DNA from 2 places in the Qipengyuania sp. NPDC077410 genome. Region 2 is predicted to be linked to the other one. Evidence: riboswitches for the same ligand, from Rfam matches in the RefSeq annotation. Region 2 holds a riboswitch; the other holds the start of a gene.
The links. Region 2 has a riboswitch for cobalamin ahead of ACIGGE_RS01540 (TonB-dependent siderophore receptor). Riboswitches for the same ligand answer to the same signal wherever they lie in the genome.
Positions count from the first base shown of each region.

Region 1 (7,917 bases), on a different contig from region 2:
GTCAGCTCCGCTGACGTCGGCGCCGTCATCATTCGCGGATTACGGTCCACTGGTTCCCGATCCTGCCGGAATGCTCGACCTTCCCCGCGGCTTTTCCTACCGGCTCCTGTCGAGCCTAGGGAATGCGATGACCGATGGCTGCACCGTGCCCGACAAGGCCGATGGCATGGGCTGTTTCTCGCTCGGCAACGATGAAATTGTGCTCATCCGCAACCACGAACTGGTGCCGGCTGATGATGCCGGCGGCGTTCTCGCCAAAGGTTTCGGCACACGCGACGGCGCTATCGTGCCTGGCGGGACCACATCCATCGTACTCGATGCAACCACACTTGAGGTAAAGCGCGAGTTCCGCTCGCTTGCAGGGACGATCCGCAACTGTTCGGGCGGCATCACGCCATGGGGAAGTTGGCTGACCTGTGAGGAAGCACCCACGGGCCCGGGCCAGCGTTTCGGCGAAGGTCTCGCTGAAAATCATGGCTGGGTGTTCGAAGTTCCGGCCAATGCGACCGGCCTGATCGATGCGGTTCCCCTGAAAGCCATGGGTCGCTTCAATCATGAAGCGGCTTGTGTCGATCCGAGAACGGGGATCGTCTATCTTAGCGAAGATCGTGACGACAGCGTGCTCTACCGTTTCGTTCCGACCACCCCTGGGCGCCTTGGCGACGGCGGTCTACTGCAGGCGATGGTCGTGGAGGGCCTATCGGACACGCGCAACTGGACGTCCGCCGACATGGCGGTCGGGTCTCGTCACACCGTACGCTGGATCGATTGCGACGATGTCGAATCCCCGAATGACGACCTGCGAAGCCGGGCCGCGGCAAAGGGTGCCGCCCTCGTCGCCAGAGGTGAAGGCATCCACACGGGAACAGACGAAATATTCGTCTGCTCAACGAATGGTGGCCAGCGAAAACTCGGCCAGATCTTGCGACTTGTCCCCGGCACTGGCGGCGAACCCGACCAGATCGAACTGTTTTTCGAAAGCCAGAGAAAAGACCAGTTCAACTACGGCGACAATCTCACCGTGGGTCCGAACGGCCACCTGATTGTCTGCGAAGACCAGTATACCGAAGTGGTCGATAACCATCTTCGCGGTATTACGCCCGATGGCCGGGCTTATACTCTGGGTCGCCTGCGCATGCAGACAGAACTGGCAGGCGGATGTTTTTCGCCTGACGGCAAGTGGTTCTTCGTCAACGCATATTCACCGACGCGGACTCTTGCCATTACAGGCCCGTGGGCCGTCTAGATCGGCGAAAATTCCGAGCCCCGAAAGCCAGCGCGGGGTCAGGGCCTCAGTAGCGCTGAATTTACCAGAAGACTGGCGCAAAGGCGCGGAAGAGGTCTAACATATCGCCAAGAGCGGCCATCCTACAGATCGCATGACCGCCCTCGAACCAGGAGGAACAGTCAGATGCAAATCAATCGAAACGCACTTTTTGCCGCCGCCGCCATTTGTGCGCTGGCTTCGCAACCTGCCATGGCAGAAGAAGGCATGTGGACGTTCGACGGTTTTCCAGCCGAGCAGGTCCGCGAGCAATATGGCTGGGCTCCCGATCAGGCGTGGCTCGATACGGTGCGCAATTCGGCTGTGCGACTGACGGGCGGCTGTTCGGCCAGCTTCGTATCGCCCGATGGATTGATCCTGACCAACCACCATTGTGTCGCGAGCTGCCTGTTCGACAATTCGGACGAGACTGCCGACTATCTGCTCAATGGGTTCGTTGCGGACCGGCGCGATGCCGAGCTCAAATGTCCGGGTCAGCAGGCCGAAGTGGTCACCATGATCTCGGACGTCACGCCCGATGTGATTGGCGCGATCGGATCGCAGACCGGAGAGGCGCTGACCAAAGCGCGCGACGCGAAGATCGCCGAGCTGGAGAAGGCCGGCTGCCCCGACTCGGAGACGACCCGCTGTCAGGTGGTGACGCTTTTCGGTGGCGGACAGTACAAGCTCTACACCTATCGCAAGTACTCCGACGTGCGCCTGGCCTGGGCACCTGAAGATCGAGCCGCGACCTTTGGCGGCGACCCGGACAATTTCAATTTTCCGCGCTACTCGCTCGATGCAAGCTTTCTGCGCGCATATGAGAATGGTCGGCCGATCGCGACGCCCGAGCACCTAAAATGGAACCCTCGCGCTCCGGAAGAAGGCGAAATCACCTTTGTGGTTGGCAACCCGGGATCGACCAGCCGCCTATGGACGGACAGCCAGTTGGCATTCGAGCGCGAAGTACGGCTGCCGGTTACGGTCGCCACGCTCAGTGAACTGCGTGGTCGGTTGATCCGCGCAATGGAAGAAAGCAAGGAACATGCCCGCGAAGGCGGCGACATGCTTAGCGGCATCGAGAACAGTCTGAAGGTTTATATCGGTCGCACCAAGGCACTTAACGATCCGGCTTTCACTGCCAGACTCGCCGAAGCGCAGAACGATCTGCGCCAGCAGGTTGCGGGCGATAGCGAGATCGGAGATCCCTGGACGACGGTGGATGAGGCGATGAACGCGTACCGCGCGCTCTACTATCCGCTTCGTTTCACCCAGCCATCGGGCGATCTTTACAGCTACGCGCAAACTCTGGTCTTTGCGGCACAGGAACGCGGCAAACCCAATTCAGAGCGTCTGCCCGGCTATACCGACAGCGCGCTGCCGCTGACTGAAAAGCAGGTGCTCGACGAACGGCCCGTCAATCCGTGGTTGGATGAACTGGGCATGGAATGGAGCCTATCCAAGGCGCGCGAATATCTCGGCGTGGACGATCCCGACACCAAGCTTCTGCTCGGGAAGGAGAGCCCCGAACAGCTTGCCGAACGGCTGGTAAACGGCACTTCCCTCGCCGATCCGGCAGTCCGAAAGGCGCTGTGGGATGGCGGCCTCGAGGCGGTAGAGGCTTCTGACGATCCCATGATCAAGTACGCGCTCAAACTGGCCACGCGCCAGCGCGAATTGAAGGCGCTGGCTGACGCCCAGTATTCGGGTCCACTGGCAGCCGCCGGCGTCAAACTGGCCGATGCGCGCTTTGCCGCCTACGGTGACAGCCTCTATCCAGACGCCACTTTTACCCTGCGCATCAGCTATGGCCAGGTGAAGGGCTGGATCGAGCGTGGCAATCAGGTCCCGTTCCAAACGACGATGGGCGGAACCTTTGAGCGTGCTACCGGCAACGCACCCTTCGATGTGGCACCGGCCTTCGCTGCAAACCAGACGAAGATCGACAAGAATACGACCTACGATTTCGTGACGACGAACGATATCATCGGCGGCAACTCCGGATCACCGGTGATCGACCGGGCCGGTACCGTGATCGGTGCAGCCTTCGACGGCAACATCCATTCGCTGGGTGGCAATTACGGATACGATGGCACGCTCAATCGAACCGTCGCTGTCTCTGCCGCAGCGGTGCAGGAGGCGTTGGAGACGATCTATCCCGCCCCTGCCCTCGTCGAGGAACTGGCCCGGCGCTGAGCACTGCTCGTCCAGTAACGGGCGAGCTGAAAACGCCTGTCCGCTTTACGAACAGGCATTAAAAATTCGGATGATCGCCTATCAATAGAGCATATAAAGAATTCTTTATATGCTCTATTGACGTGATGGCTTGGAAGGCCGATGGGATGTTTGTCGAGGTTCTCCGGTGGGTTCGCCGCGCCGGAGCTAAGACGGGAAGCCGGTGCGCGCCCTGACAAGGGAGCAATGCCGGCGCTGCCCCCGCAACTGTAAGCGGCGAGCGGCGGTCCACTCATGTCACTGGAAGGCTCGCCTTCCGGGAAGACGGACCGTTTTGCTTTGACCCGCGAGCCAGGAGACCTGCCTCCGACGCGATAACGTCCACCGGCGGGGTGCCCGGTCTGGTCGCTTGCATGACGCGCGCCCGGATCTACCGTCGCGCGTCCGGCGCGCGCGCCCGACCGGTCTCCCCCGTCTTCATCGGGGTAAATGAAAATGACCGTTTCCGTTGCTAGCTTGGGGTTTCCCCGCATCGGCCCACGCCGCGAACTGAAGTTCGCACTCGAGAAATTCTGGGCCGGCACTATTTCACAAGACGAATTGGAAGAGGCCGCACAGGGCCTGAGGACCGCGACATGGGCGCGGCAGAAGGCACTCGGCGTCGATTGGCTGCCCTCAAATGATTTCTCGCTGTACGACCATGTGCTCGACACAAGCGTGATGCTCGGCGCCATTCCGGCGCGCTATGGCCTCGCCAGCGGCCAAGCAGCCGGGCTCGAAACCTATTTTGCGATGGCACGCGGTGCGACCGGCGGTGCGACTTGCGGCCACGCGCATGGCAGCGTGACCGCTGGCGAGATGACCAAATGGTTCGACACCAACTATCATTTCATTGTCCCCGAGATCGAGCCTGAAACTCGGCTGCAACTCGGGCACATCAAGCCTCTGGAGGACTATCTCGAAGCCAAGGCGCAGGGTTTTGAAACGCGTCCGGTCATCCTTGGACCGGTAACCTGGCTGAGCCTTGCAAAAGAGTACGGAAGCGATCCGTTCGACCTGCTCGAAGAGGTTCTTGCGCTTTATGTCACTGTGCTCGCACGGCTTGAGGAAGCAGGCGCTGAATGGGTGCAGATCGATGAACCCATCCTCGTTACAGACCTTACCGATCGGCAGCGCCGCGCGTTTACCCGCGCTTATGCCAAGCTGGGCCGTGCTGGGCCGAAGATCATGCTGGCCACCTATTTCGGAGGTCTGGAAAATAACCTGTCGCTCGCCGCCTCCCTGCCGGTCGCCGGACTGCACATCGATCTGGCGCGCGCGCCGGAGCAATTGGATGCGGTGGTGAAGGCGGTGCCGCAAAACCGCCTGCTCTCGCTTGGCGTGGTGGACGGGCGCAATATCTGGCGCGCCGATCTGGCCGCGCTGCTGGATCGTCTGGAGCCGCTGGCGGCGCAGCGTGATCTGGTGCTCGCCCCCTCCTGCTCCCTGCTGCACGTGCCCGTCGATCTGCAGTTGGAAAGCAGGCTGGACGATGAGTTGAAGCAGTGGCTGGCATTTGCAGTGCAAAAGATCGAGGAGCTCGATCTGCTGCGCCGGGCGTTAGCGAATGGAAGAAAAAGCGTCGCAGCTGAGTTGGCCGCCTCCGCCCGTGCGACCGAAGCGCGCAAGACTGCTGCACGCATCCATGATCGCACTGTCAGCGAACGGATCGCTGCCCTCACGCCTGACATGCGCGAACGCCGCGCGGGTCATGCCGAGCGCGTCAAGACTCAGAGCAAGGTGCTCAATCTACCTCTCTTCCCGACAACCACCATCGGGTCCTTTCCGCAGACCGGCGCCGTGCGCAAAGCCCGCGCGGAGTATAATCGCGGCGTACTGGACAGTAAGAGCTACGACGCTTTCCTGCACCAAGAGACCGAGCGCGCGATCAGATGGCAGGAAGAGGCCGGGCTCGACATGCTGGTCCATGGCGAATTCGAGCGAAACGACATGGTCCAGTATTTCGGCGAGAAGCTTGCGGGTTTTGCTTTCACCGTGAATGGCTGGGTGCAGAGCTACGGATCGCGCTGCGTCAGGCCACCGATCCTATATGGCGATGTTTCGCGGCCCGAACCGATGACGGTCCATTGGTGGCGCTATGCTCAGGGGCTGACCGACAAGCCTGTCAAAGGCATGCTGACCGGTCCGGTCACGATCCTCAACTGGAGTTTCGTGCGCGACGATCAGCCCCGAGAGGCGAGTTGCCGCCAGATCGCGCTGGCGATCCGCGACGAGGTACTCGACCTGGAAGCGGCGGGCTGCAAGGCGATCCAGATCGATGAGGCAGCGCTGCGTGAAGGACTTCCCCTGCGCGAGCGTGACTGGCCGGCCTATCTGGATTGGGCGGTCGACTGTTTCCGCCTCGCGGCTGCCGGCGTCGGCAACCAGACCCAGATCCATACGCATATGTGCTATTCGGAGTTCAACGACATTTTGCCTTCGATCGGGGCCATGGACACCGACGTCATCTCGATCGAAACTGCACGTTCGCAGATGGAGTTGCTCGCGGGTTTTGCCAGCTATCGCTATCCCAGCGCAATCGGGCCGGGAATTTACGACATTCACTCGGCGCGCGTCCCGAGCAAGGACGAGATGGTTGCATTGATGCGACTAGCGCAGAAGCATCTGCGTCCGGAGCAGCTTTGGGTAAATCCCGATTGCGGGCTGAAGACCCGCGGTTGGGACGAAGTCAAACCGGCAATCGCCGCGATGGTATCGGCCGCCCGAACCTTGCGTGCAGAAACAAACACCGAGGCATAATCCGATGAGTAAGACGAAGGACGCGCGGCCCGCCGTGCAGTTGATCGACATCGTGTTCCCAGGCGACACGAACCATCACGGGACGCTGTTCGGCGGCGTCGCACTGGCGCACATGGACAAGGTCGCATTCCTCGCTGCCTCGCGCCACGGACGCGCGCCCTTCGTCACCGCCTCATCGCAGAAGATCGACTTCGCCGCTCCCGCGCAAGAAGGCGATCTGGTGGAAGTGACAGGACACCTCGTACGCGTGGGCACAAGTTCACTCGATGTCGAAGTCGAGCTGATCGCAGAAGCGCCGGTTTCAGGTGAACGACGCCTATGCACCCGCGGGCGCTTCACATTGGTGGCAAGAAAAGGCCCCACGACAAAACTGCCGCTTCCGGCGATGTTCGAATGCGCCCCCATAGAGCCGAGCTCTATCCTGCGGCTCGCAGAGATGGTGTTTCCTGGGCAAACCAACCACTACGGCACGCTCTACGGGGGCGACGCGCTGAAGATGATGGGCAAAGCGGCTTTTATCGCCGCCACCCGCCATACACGCGAGGTCTTGGTGATGGCATCTTCAGACCGCATCGATTTCGTCGCGCCAATCAGGGAAGGCGATATGGTCGAACTGGTCGCCGAGGTGAAGATGACCGGGCGTAGTTCCGTACGCGTTGCGGTGGAAATCTGGTCCGAAGACCTGCTAAGCGGAATACGCGTCCATGCTGCGACAGCGGCGTTCACCTTCGTAGCCGTGAACGAGTTGGGCACGAGCAAGACCATTCGGGTGGGCCACGAGTAACCTCGCACAACGGTGGTTCGAGCGTGCGACGGCTTCGGCTCGTAAAGAAAGTTACACTATATCATTGACCTCGGCAGATGGTCAGGTATGGGCGCGGCGTTATGAGATATAGTCTCATACCCTATGCCCCTCCTGTCTTGGATTCCAATGATCATTCAGCCTTCTACTGCCGCTTACGCTATTGCCTCCCTGTGTCTGATCGCGCCCGCGGCGAATGTCCATGCGCAGAACATTGGCATGCCAGAGGAGGACACGGCGAGCGCACCCGATGGCAGTTCGGCGATTGTCGTCAGTGGTGTGCGCCAAGCCTATCGCGGAAACTTTGCCGTGACCGAAATCCCTCAGTCGATCGACCTGATTGATTCCGAAACGCTTGAAGAAAACAATCTCGTCAGACTCAACGACGCGCTTGATCTCAACGCCTCGGTCGCGCGCCAGAACACGCTCGGTGGGTTATGGGATTCCTTCGCCATTCGCGGCTTTGCAGGCGATGAGAACATCCCGACCGGCTATCTGGTCAATGGCTTTAATGGAGGACGCGGTTTCGGCGGGGAACGGGACACGGCGGGGATCGAACGGATCGAAGTCCTGAAAGGCCCTGCCGCTGCCTTGCTGGGTCGCGGCGAACCCGGTGGGACAGTCAATCTCGTGACCAAGCAGGCGCAGATCGGCGACACCTTTGGAACTGTCAGTGCGCAATTCGGCAGCTTTGACAGGCTGCGCTCGGAAACCGACATCAATATTGCGGTCACTGGCGCCCTGAGCGCGCGATTGATCGGATATATCGAAGATGGCGACACGTTTCGCGATACTGTCAACGAGTATCGCTGGGGCTTCCTGCCTTCGATCGGATTGGCGATCGGACCGGATACGCGCGTTACATACGATTTGGAAA
Region 1 is NZ_JBITWB010000008.1:5,484-13,400, reverse strand. It holds gene ACIGGE_RS17840 (alkaline phosphatase PhoX) at 1-1,246, shown strand, start outside; gene ACIGGE_RS17835 (S46 family peptidase) at 1,412-3,460, shown strand; cobalamin riboswitch at 3,600-3,822, shown strand; gene metE (5-methyltetrahydropteroyltriglutamate--homocysteine S-methyltransferase) at 3,935-6,238, shown strand; gene ACIGGE_RS17825 (acyl-CoA thioesterase) at 6,243-7,022, shown strand; gene ACIGGE_RS17820 (TonB-dependent siderophore receptor) at 7,260-7,917, shown strand, end outside.
Region 1: another riboswitch for cobalamin. It lies ahead of metE (5-methyltetrahydropteroyltriglutamate--homocysteine S-methyltransferase); the one in region 2 lies ahead of ACIGGE_RS01540 (TonB-dependent siderophore receptor).

Region 2 (7,917 bases):
ATCGCAACGATCAGATCGGGATCGGCGGCAATCAAGTCGTCCCAATTCAGCCACGAGGAATGTTCTCCGGCTCGCGCGAACAATGGGTGACCGCCGGCCGCCTCGATTAGTTCGGGTACCCAGTTTCCTGCGGCCATCAGCGGATCGATCCATTCGATCGCGGCGACACGCGGGCGATCCATCCTCTCCGCGCTACTTCGGGATAGCCCTGACATCCGCTCCTTCAAGTCACCGACGACCGATGATGCACGCTCGGGAATTCCCGCCGCTTCGGCGACCTTAGCGAAATCGCTCCATACATCTTCCAATGTATCGGGTGCCAGCGACAGCAGCGTCGGGGCGGTTCCGATCCAGTCGCCGAGTGCTTCTTCCAGATCGGCAGGGGTGACCGCGCAGACCGCGCATTGCGATTGGGTCAAGATGAGGTCGGGCCGCAAGTCCCGCAGAAGCGCGGTATCGACTTCGTATACCGACAGTCCTTGCCTCACGATTTCCTGGATCCGGTCGTCGATCTGCCGCGACGTCAGTCCTTTCTCGAGTCTGGTCGACGTGACGACCGGCAATGCCTTTACGAAAAGCGGATAATCGCATTCGTGCGAGCGACCGACGAGGCTCTCTCCCAATCCGAGTGCGACGGCGATTTCGGTCGCGCTCGGCAGGAGGGACACGATGCGCGGCTGCGCCATGTCAGGCGAACCGTATTCGCGGAGAAGGTCCGAATAGCGTGGGAGCGGCTCTGGCGAGGAGCCAGGACGCCAACAACAGTCCTGCGAACCATAATGCATCGTTCGCGAAGATCTGTCCCACGATCGCCATCGTGAAAGTCTCTGTCCCGCCTACCACCAAAGCAAACCCGAATAGCGCAGCCTCGTAAACAGCGAAGCCGATCAGAAAGGCGCCAAATGTCCGAAGGGTGCTCAGCTCGTTTTGTTCTCCCATGATGATGGCACCGGCGAGCATGGCGAGAATAGATGCGATGCCCAGCGCACCGCCCCAGGCGAACGCATATCCCGTGTGCGGGTAGCCGAGGACGGTGAACCCCAGCAACTGGTTGGTCGCCCAGATCGCGAGGATCGTCGTTAACGCGAGCGAGCGGCGCATGGTCGCGGCGGTCACGATCGTAACAGCCACGAACGGCATCATGCAGGCGGCAACCAGCGATCCGCCCACCGTCGCCAAGGCAAGTGTGACAGGCCATGCGAACCTCGCAATGTCGGACTTTGCTATCATTTCATCCGTCATCGAAATTCTCCTTAGAAACGCGCGCGCGCGCCAATGGCGAACGAGCGTCCGGGCGTCGCGAAACTGAAGACATCCTCGTAATCGGCGGCCGTCAAATTCTCGACTCGGCCGAACAGCTCGACATTATCCATCACCCTCACGTCGGCGTTGACGTTCAGCAGAAAGTAGTCGTCCAGTTGCACGCGAACCGGCACGAACGAGGGATCGATGAAAGCGCTGTCGATCGTCTCTCCATTGTAGCGCGCAACGAGCGTGACCCCTCCGGCATCCTTGGGAGCGCGCCAGTCGACAGCCAGGCTGGCGGTATGGGAGGGCCGCCGCACTTCGCGCGCGCCATCCTCGTGGGAACGCAGATAGGTGTAGGCTCCATTGACGCGCCAAGCTTCCGCGAAGCGCGCCTCGCCGAACACTTCGACGCCGTTTCTCTTGGATACGGTATCGCGATTGCCAGGGCTGGCGACGAAGTTCGGGGGCGGAAAAGAAGTGAAGATCTCTTCGTCCAGTTCGCTCTCGAAATAGGTGACCCCGATTGAAGCGCGCTCACCGAACAGCGACTGGTCGATCCCGATCTCCCATCCGCTCGACTTCTCGGGCCTGAGGTCGGGATTGCCGATGAAACGGCCGTCCACGAACCCATATAGTTCGTAGAACGAGGGGTTCTTCACCCCCGATCCGACGGCCCCGCGCACTCGCGTAGCCGCAGCGATCCGATAGCTCGCCTGAAGCCTGTACGTGGTTGTATCGGCGAACTGGTCGTTCCAGTCCCTGCGGATGGATGCGGACGCGCTCGCTCGGTCTCCGAGATCGATCGCATACTGGCCGACGAGACCGACATTGTCGATCTGTCGGCGACCGGTGAATGCGAAGCCGGTCGGATCGGTGTTACGGAAGCGTTCGCGTTCGACATCGAGAGCCGCCGTGACCCGGTGGGTCAGACCGCCAGCCTCGATACGCAACGTCGTATCGTAGGACCCTTTCAACCTCTGGCCCTCGCTGCCATAGCTGCGTCCAGTCGAAGCGAAACCGTCGCGCCGGGTATCCGCGATCTGGGCCGAAAACGCTTGGGTCCAGCGATCGTCGAGCAAGTCTAGCTCGCCCCTGATGAGCACATAGATAGCCTCGTTCTCGAAGCGGTTGCCGGGGCTATCGACCTGGAATCCGAAGGTCGGACTTCCCGGATCGGAATCGCTGTCGTTGAATTCGGCATTGGTGCGCGCGTAGCGTAATACACCAGTGAGGCGTGCATTGGTTGATGGCGCGAACGTCGTCTTCAGCGAGACCGCACCACTGTCGTTCGCAAGATCGCGCGTGCCGTTCCGGGCGCCTGGCGTGCCATCGGTGGTATTGAGTGTGGCGGACAGCGCGTAGTCGAGATCGCCACTATATCCAGCGATCCGGGCAGCACCGTTCACCATGCCGAACGAACCGGCTTCGATCCGCGCGACCGCCCCGGGCGCATCGCGGCCGTCGAGAGTGATGTACTGGATGACGCCGCCGATCGCGTCCGACCCGTAGATCGCGCTCTGCTGTCCGCGCAGCACCTCGATCCGCGAAGCCTCGTCGGCGATAAGCGTTCCGAAATCGAACTCGCCGGCATAGGGATCCGACACCTCGATCCCGTCAACGAGGACGAGCGTATGGTTGGCTTCAGCACCGCGCAACCGAAGCTGTGTCTGACCGGGAACCCGTCCGACCGCGACCCCTGGGACGTCGCGGAGCACGTCGGACACCTCGCGGACTTGCCTCCGGTCGAGGATTTGCTCGTCGAGGACGGTGACCGATCCGCCGATCCGGTCGAGCGGCATGGGATCGGTGGCGCGGTTCCCGGTGACGACGATCGAGGTGTTGGATGTCTCTGGATCGGCAGCGGGATCGATGGTCTGAGCGAGCGATGGAGCCGGCAGAAGCACGGAAGACAGAAGCGACAGGTGAATGTATTTCATGAGAACGAATTTCCGGGGCGCCGGGCGACTTGGCCGGAGCGTCCGCACGAGTGCGGTCGACGAGACTGCTAGGGACGGACGCGTGCATCCCCCGGCAGTCCTGCCGATGCGGCTCCAACCGCTACTCGTCGCCCGGACGAAATTCGTTTCGCGCCTGGCCAATCCCATGAGCCCGGCAAGAGCGACACGCGCCGGTCGGTCTCCTGGCTCACGGGTTGTCGCACGAAACATACCTTCCCAGACGACAATTGCCGCCCAGTGGTTGTGGAGCCAACCCCACCCATGTTACGCGCTCGCCGCTTACAGTTGCAGGGACAGCCGCAGAATTGGCCTATCGAGACCTCACTGCGTTCCCGTTACCGGCACGCTTTATCGACATTTGATTCTGCCGACGCTCGTCTCATAGACTTTGGTCGAATGAGCGGCAAGCGCGCAGTTCCAGAGCAACGCAGCAAGACGATGGTCGCCGTTTTAGGGGGTAGGTGGACTTAATCCATCGTATCTGTTTAGGTCACCAACTGAAATGCCCAGATGTTGATCCGTCGACCTTTGGATTGGCACCAGCTTTCGCTTTCGTCTGAGATCGATTCTCAACCCTTTCTTAAATATCGCGAATGGTGTCGGAAGCCGTACGGCAGCATTTTAGTTTCTAATGCGCAAGCCGGACAGATCGCATACGGTCCAACTTCGTCGCCGGTTCAATGTCCTCTATATTGAATGCGCGGCCTAAAAGCCGACCGTCGCACACCCACCCTAAACCACGACATTAAAGCGTCAACATTATTGACCCAGAAGCTGACACATAGGCCGTCCACGAGCGTGGCTGCAACCAATCGTCGAGTATCCCGTGTGCGCTCGTAATCCGAATATCTGGCGCTTGGTGTGCGATGATCGCGTCGTTGCGCTGCCTTGGCGTTGCATCATTTAGCGACGCTCTTAGACACTGCCGCTACAGAAACTTTGCAGCTTGGTTGCTAATCAGAAGCACACTCGCAACGCTATCACTGCAGGTCGCTGGCAGCGCCGGATACAGTCGCGATGCACTCCGCTTGCAGGCGTAATCGGCGTGGGGTATTTGTCCGTAAGCGTCTGATTTGAAGAAAGAAAATGAGGGCGAGATAAAAGCGCCGCCGTCGGTCGGGGCGCAGGTGGTTGGTTTCGTTCAGTAATATGCGACGGCACCCATATTGCCCCTGCGGCGCTAATTTCAAAAAGTTCTTTGCTATCAAACAGATTGGCGACGGCGCTTGGCGTTCTGCGCTGTTTTCGTTCGGTAACCCGCTTTCGCCCGGACGTCCTTCGCCGTCCCGATGAGCATCGGTGCATTTGACTGGAGTGCTTGCCCCCACGCCTCTGCGCTGCGGCGAAAGAACGACAGCTGCGGCGTAGGAACGTCATGTGGCGCAGGGTGCCCTAATCGATCGATACTCAGTGCTGATGGCGGGCCGGCCTGTTCCCTCCATGCTTCCCAAGGTCGGTCCGTCATCACCCGAAAGATGAAAGGATCGACGGCTATGCCATCTGCGAGCACGACAGAGCATCCTTGCGAGCAATGCGGGCCCCAGGCCATCGAACCGATCGCCATGCGCGTACCCGAAGCCTGTCGCTATCTCGGGATCGGACGCAGCACACTCTATGTGCTCATTTCCAGAGACGAGATCGAGATCATCAAGATGGGGAGCGCAACCCTCGTGCTCACAGCCAGCCTGCGCTCGCTGGTTGAGCGGCTACGTCGTCCTGCCGATCAGGTACCGGGGACCGCTATATGATTACGGCGCATCCTGACTTGCTGAAAGCTGTGGTGCTTGCCGCAATCGTGAGCATGCCAGATCATTCCAAACGTCAGCTGGTCTCGAAGATCAAAGCGCGGCGTGCAAACGCAGAAGAAGCGCTGGCCGCCAGATTGGTGATTGCGCTTTCGCAGCGATCCTAGGCTCTCTGGCTATGGCAGCTACGCGCCCCAATTCCGGACGTTCAGGCTCTTCTTGAGAACACCTAAAAGCGGACCGACAGCTTTGCTTCGGCACTGAGCAACGCAAACGTCCGATTATAGGGTGGGAAGCGGACAGTCGGACTTAGTTCGGCGTGCCGTCAACTTCCTGGTTGGGGGCCATCCAAAGCTCTTCGCGGGGGAAAGGTATTCTAGTTGAGGCCGCCCATTTGCGGCCATCGATCTCGATAGCCCCCCTTTCGTTCCTAGCGGCAAGAAACTGTTGCAGGTTCTTCCGCTCGGAAGTGGGCAAGAACAAGCTGTAGCTTTCGCCCCGTTGAACCGTAGTCGGGTGAGAGAGTCCCGGCCAATCCTCGTTCCATTTTATCGATGGCTCCGGCGCATACTCGTATGGCTGGACCATGACCTCAATCTTTTCGGGCATCCATGGTTCAGAGCGGGTGTGGCTAAATGTGCGCACGGTTTCATACGCATCGCGCACGGAACGAGGTAGGCGAGCAATCACTTGTTCGTCGTCGAGCGAGCCATACACATTGAGATAAACTGGTTCGCCGCGATATAGCAGCAGCGAATTGTCAGGCTGGTCGGTCGCCAAGGCAACGTCATAGCCACCCGAAAGGGCCGAATTATGCGCAGTCGCGAATGATTTGCGGAATGACTCTAATTCTGCTGCGCTCAGTTCCACGGAGCGATATTCATCACCTTCACGATAAATGACCCGGCCATCTTCATAGAGGGCGAACCTAGGTGAGTCGGACCCAATCACCTGTTTCCATGGATCACGCTCTACCAAGACGACTTCAGCCATGGGTGATTGCCCATTTCGCATCTCCGAAAGAAGATTTGGTCTTTCGAAAAATCGCACGTCATCCGGCCGTGGAGTTAATGGCGCATCGGCGTAGGCCATCTCGAACGCTGCCATCTCGGGTTGATCCTCAGCTTCCCCCGCCACGCAGCCGATTAGAACAAGGCTGAGAAGTGTGGTTGGCAGGCGTATCGAAAATGGCATTAATAAGTAACTGCTCCAAAAGCTGACGGGCAGCAACGGCCTTTTTAGCAAAATGTCTGCTTTTGATTAGCACCGCACTGGGCGGAGACGGCAAGAACTGGGGTGGGAAGCGGACATTGCGCCAGACCCTTCCTGAAGGCATCATGCTCGGATGAAGCATCCTGAAGCGCAATTCGTGGTCGAACTGACAGCGGACGATGAGATTGTCTGTCGAGCGCCCAAGCAGGCCGAGCAGCGCATCAAGATGACAGACCTTGCTGCTGTTTATGTAGAGACCAAAGATGATGGCCCTTGGGGAGCAGACGTTTGGTGGCTTCTCAACGACAACACCGGCCAAACAAAGGTCGCCTTTCCTCAGATGGCGACCGGCGAGACTGAGGTCCTGGCTCGACTGCAACAACTGCCTGATTTCGTAATACGGGGAATGAACTCGACCGACAACACGCGTCTTGAATGCTGGCCATCACCCGTCCAGTGAATGTCCGTAATGGGGTCGTTACCCGAAAGTCCGCTTCCTGCATTAGCGAACCCAAAAGCGGACTGTCCGGAAGCGGCCTTTTTGCTGCCAGCAAAGGGTACGCTTTCTGCGGCACCCGTCTTCGATTGCTCACAGTCATCCGTGAAGCCTTTAGCAGAGAAACCTTCGAGCATTTGTTGGGCTTTCTGGACCAACGCATTTGTGTTGTCCTGTTCGTGGTTGGATCAGAAAGGCATCCATCGGGTCCTGGGATGTTTGAACAAGGTACCACGATCGCATTTGCGCCCTCATTCCATTGCTGCAAATGACCCGCCATCCACCGTGGCGAGAGATTACGCGCTCGAAAAGTTCGGCGCTGCTTATGAGGAACTACATGCATCGTGCCTGGATGTGGCGCTGTATGATGTTCACTCGGGTGAAACAGCTATTGCGCCCCACCATAATGCGCGATGATGGCATCCGGACCGACCGTCTGGTCAGATTTCGTGCCCAGGAAATAAACTCCGCTGGCACCGTCGATGGCATAGTCGCCAGGGATGATCGCGTCGAAATAGACTGCCCAGAAAAAGGCCAGCTTGGCGATCTTGCCGGCGGCGCGTGAGCGAAAAACGCTGCGCACGAAATAATCGACTGCCCACATCAACTGTCTTCCCGGTCCGCCGGATGCGCCTGAATCGATCAGGGCAAATCGGCGGAACAGATAGCGGTGACCGCTCTCGGTAAATCTGGTGAAATCGTAAGCCCCTTCGTGGACCTGCTGCATGAAGGGGGTCTCGGCATAAACCAGGCCTCCGGGCTTCAGCACCCGCCAGATTTCGTCTGCCACTCGCTGCGGCTCCAGGACGTGTTCGAGCACAGCCTGCACCACGACCCCATCGAAATAGCCATCGATGATCGGAATATCGTGCGCATCGGCGACGAACTGCACCTGCGGCGTCGAATAGATGTCGAAGGCAAAAATTTTCACATCGGGGTCGGCATAGAGCGCCTTCATTCCCTGTCCCTCGCTCCCGCCACCGATCACGAGAACCCTGGGACGATCGGACCGGCGCTTGAGTTCGGAAATCAGACGACAGACATTTCTGCGCGTCGATTTCTTTTCGGGCGACAGCAGGGATTTGATCAGTCTCGTGGCGAAGGAATATCGTGGCCGCGCGATCGCGCTTTCTGCATTCGTTGTTTCAAGATCTTCGCGGCGGATTACCGAATTCGCAAAATCGATAAGCACGGGTTTTCCACGGGTTACTGGAAAGTCGCAGGGCTCGCTTCCGCCGACCGAGGTCCGGCGGCTCAC
Region 2 is NZ_JBITWB010000001.1:311,871-319,787, forward strand. It holds gene ACIGGE_RS01530 (cobalamin-binding protein) at 1-686, opposite strand, end outside; gene ACIGGE_RS01535 (hypothetical protein) at 688-1,242, opposite strand; gene ACIGGE_RS01540 (TonB-dependent siderophore receptor) at 1,254-3,185, opposite strand; cobalamin riboswitch at 3,361-3,564, opposite strand; gene ACIGGE_RS01545 (helix-turn-helix domain-containing protein) at 4,700-4,954, shown strand; gene ACIGGE_RS01550 (hypothetical protein) at 4,951-5,118, shown strand; gene ACIGGE_RS01555 (hypothetical protein) at 5,261-6,058, opposite strand; gene ACIGGE_RS01560 (hypothetical protein) at 6,297-6,623, shown strand; gene ACIGGE_RS01565 (class I SAM-dependent methyltransferase) at 7,048-7,917, opposite strand, start outside.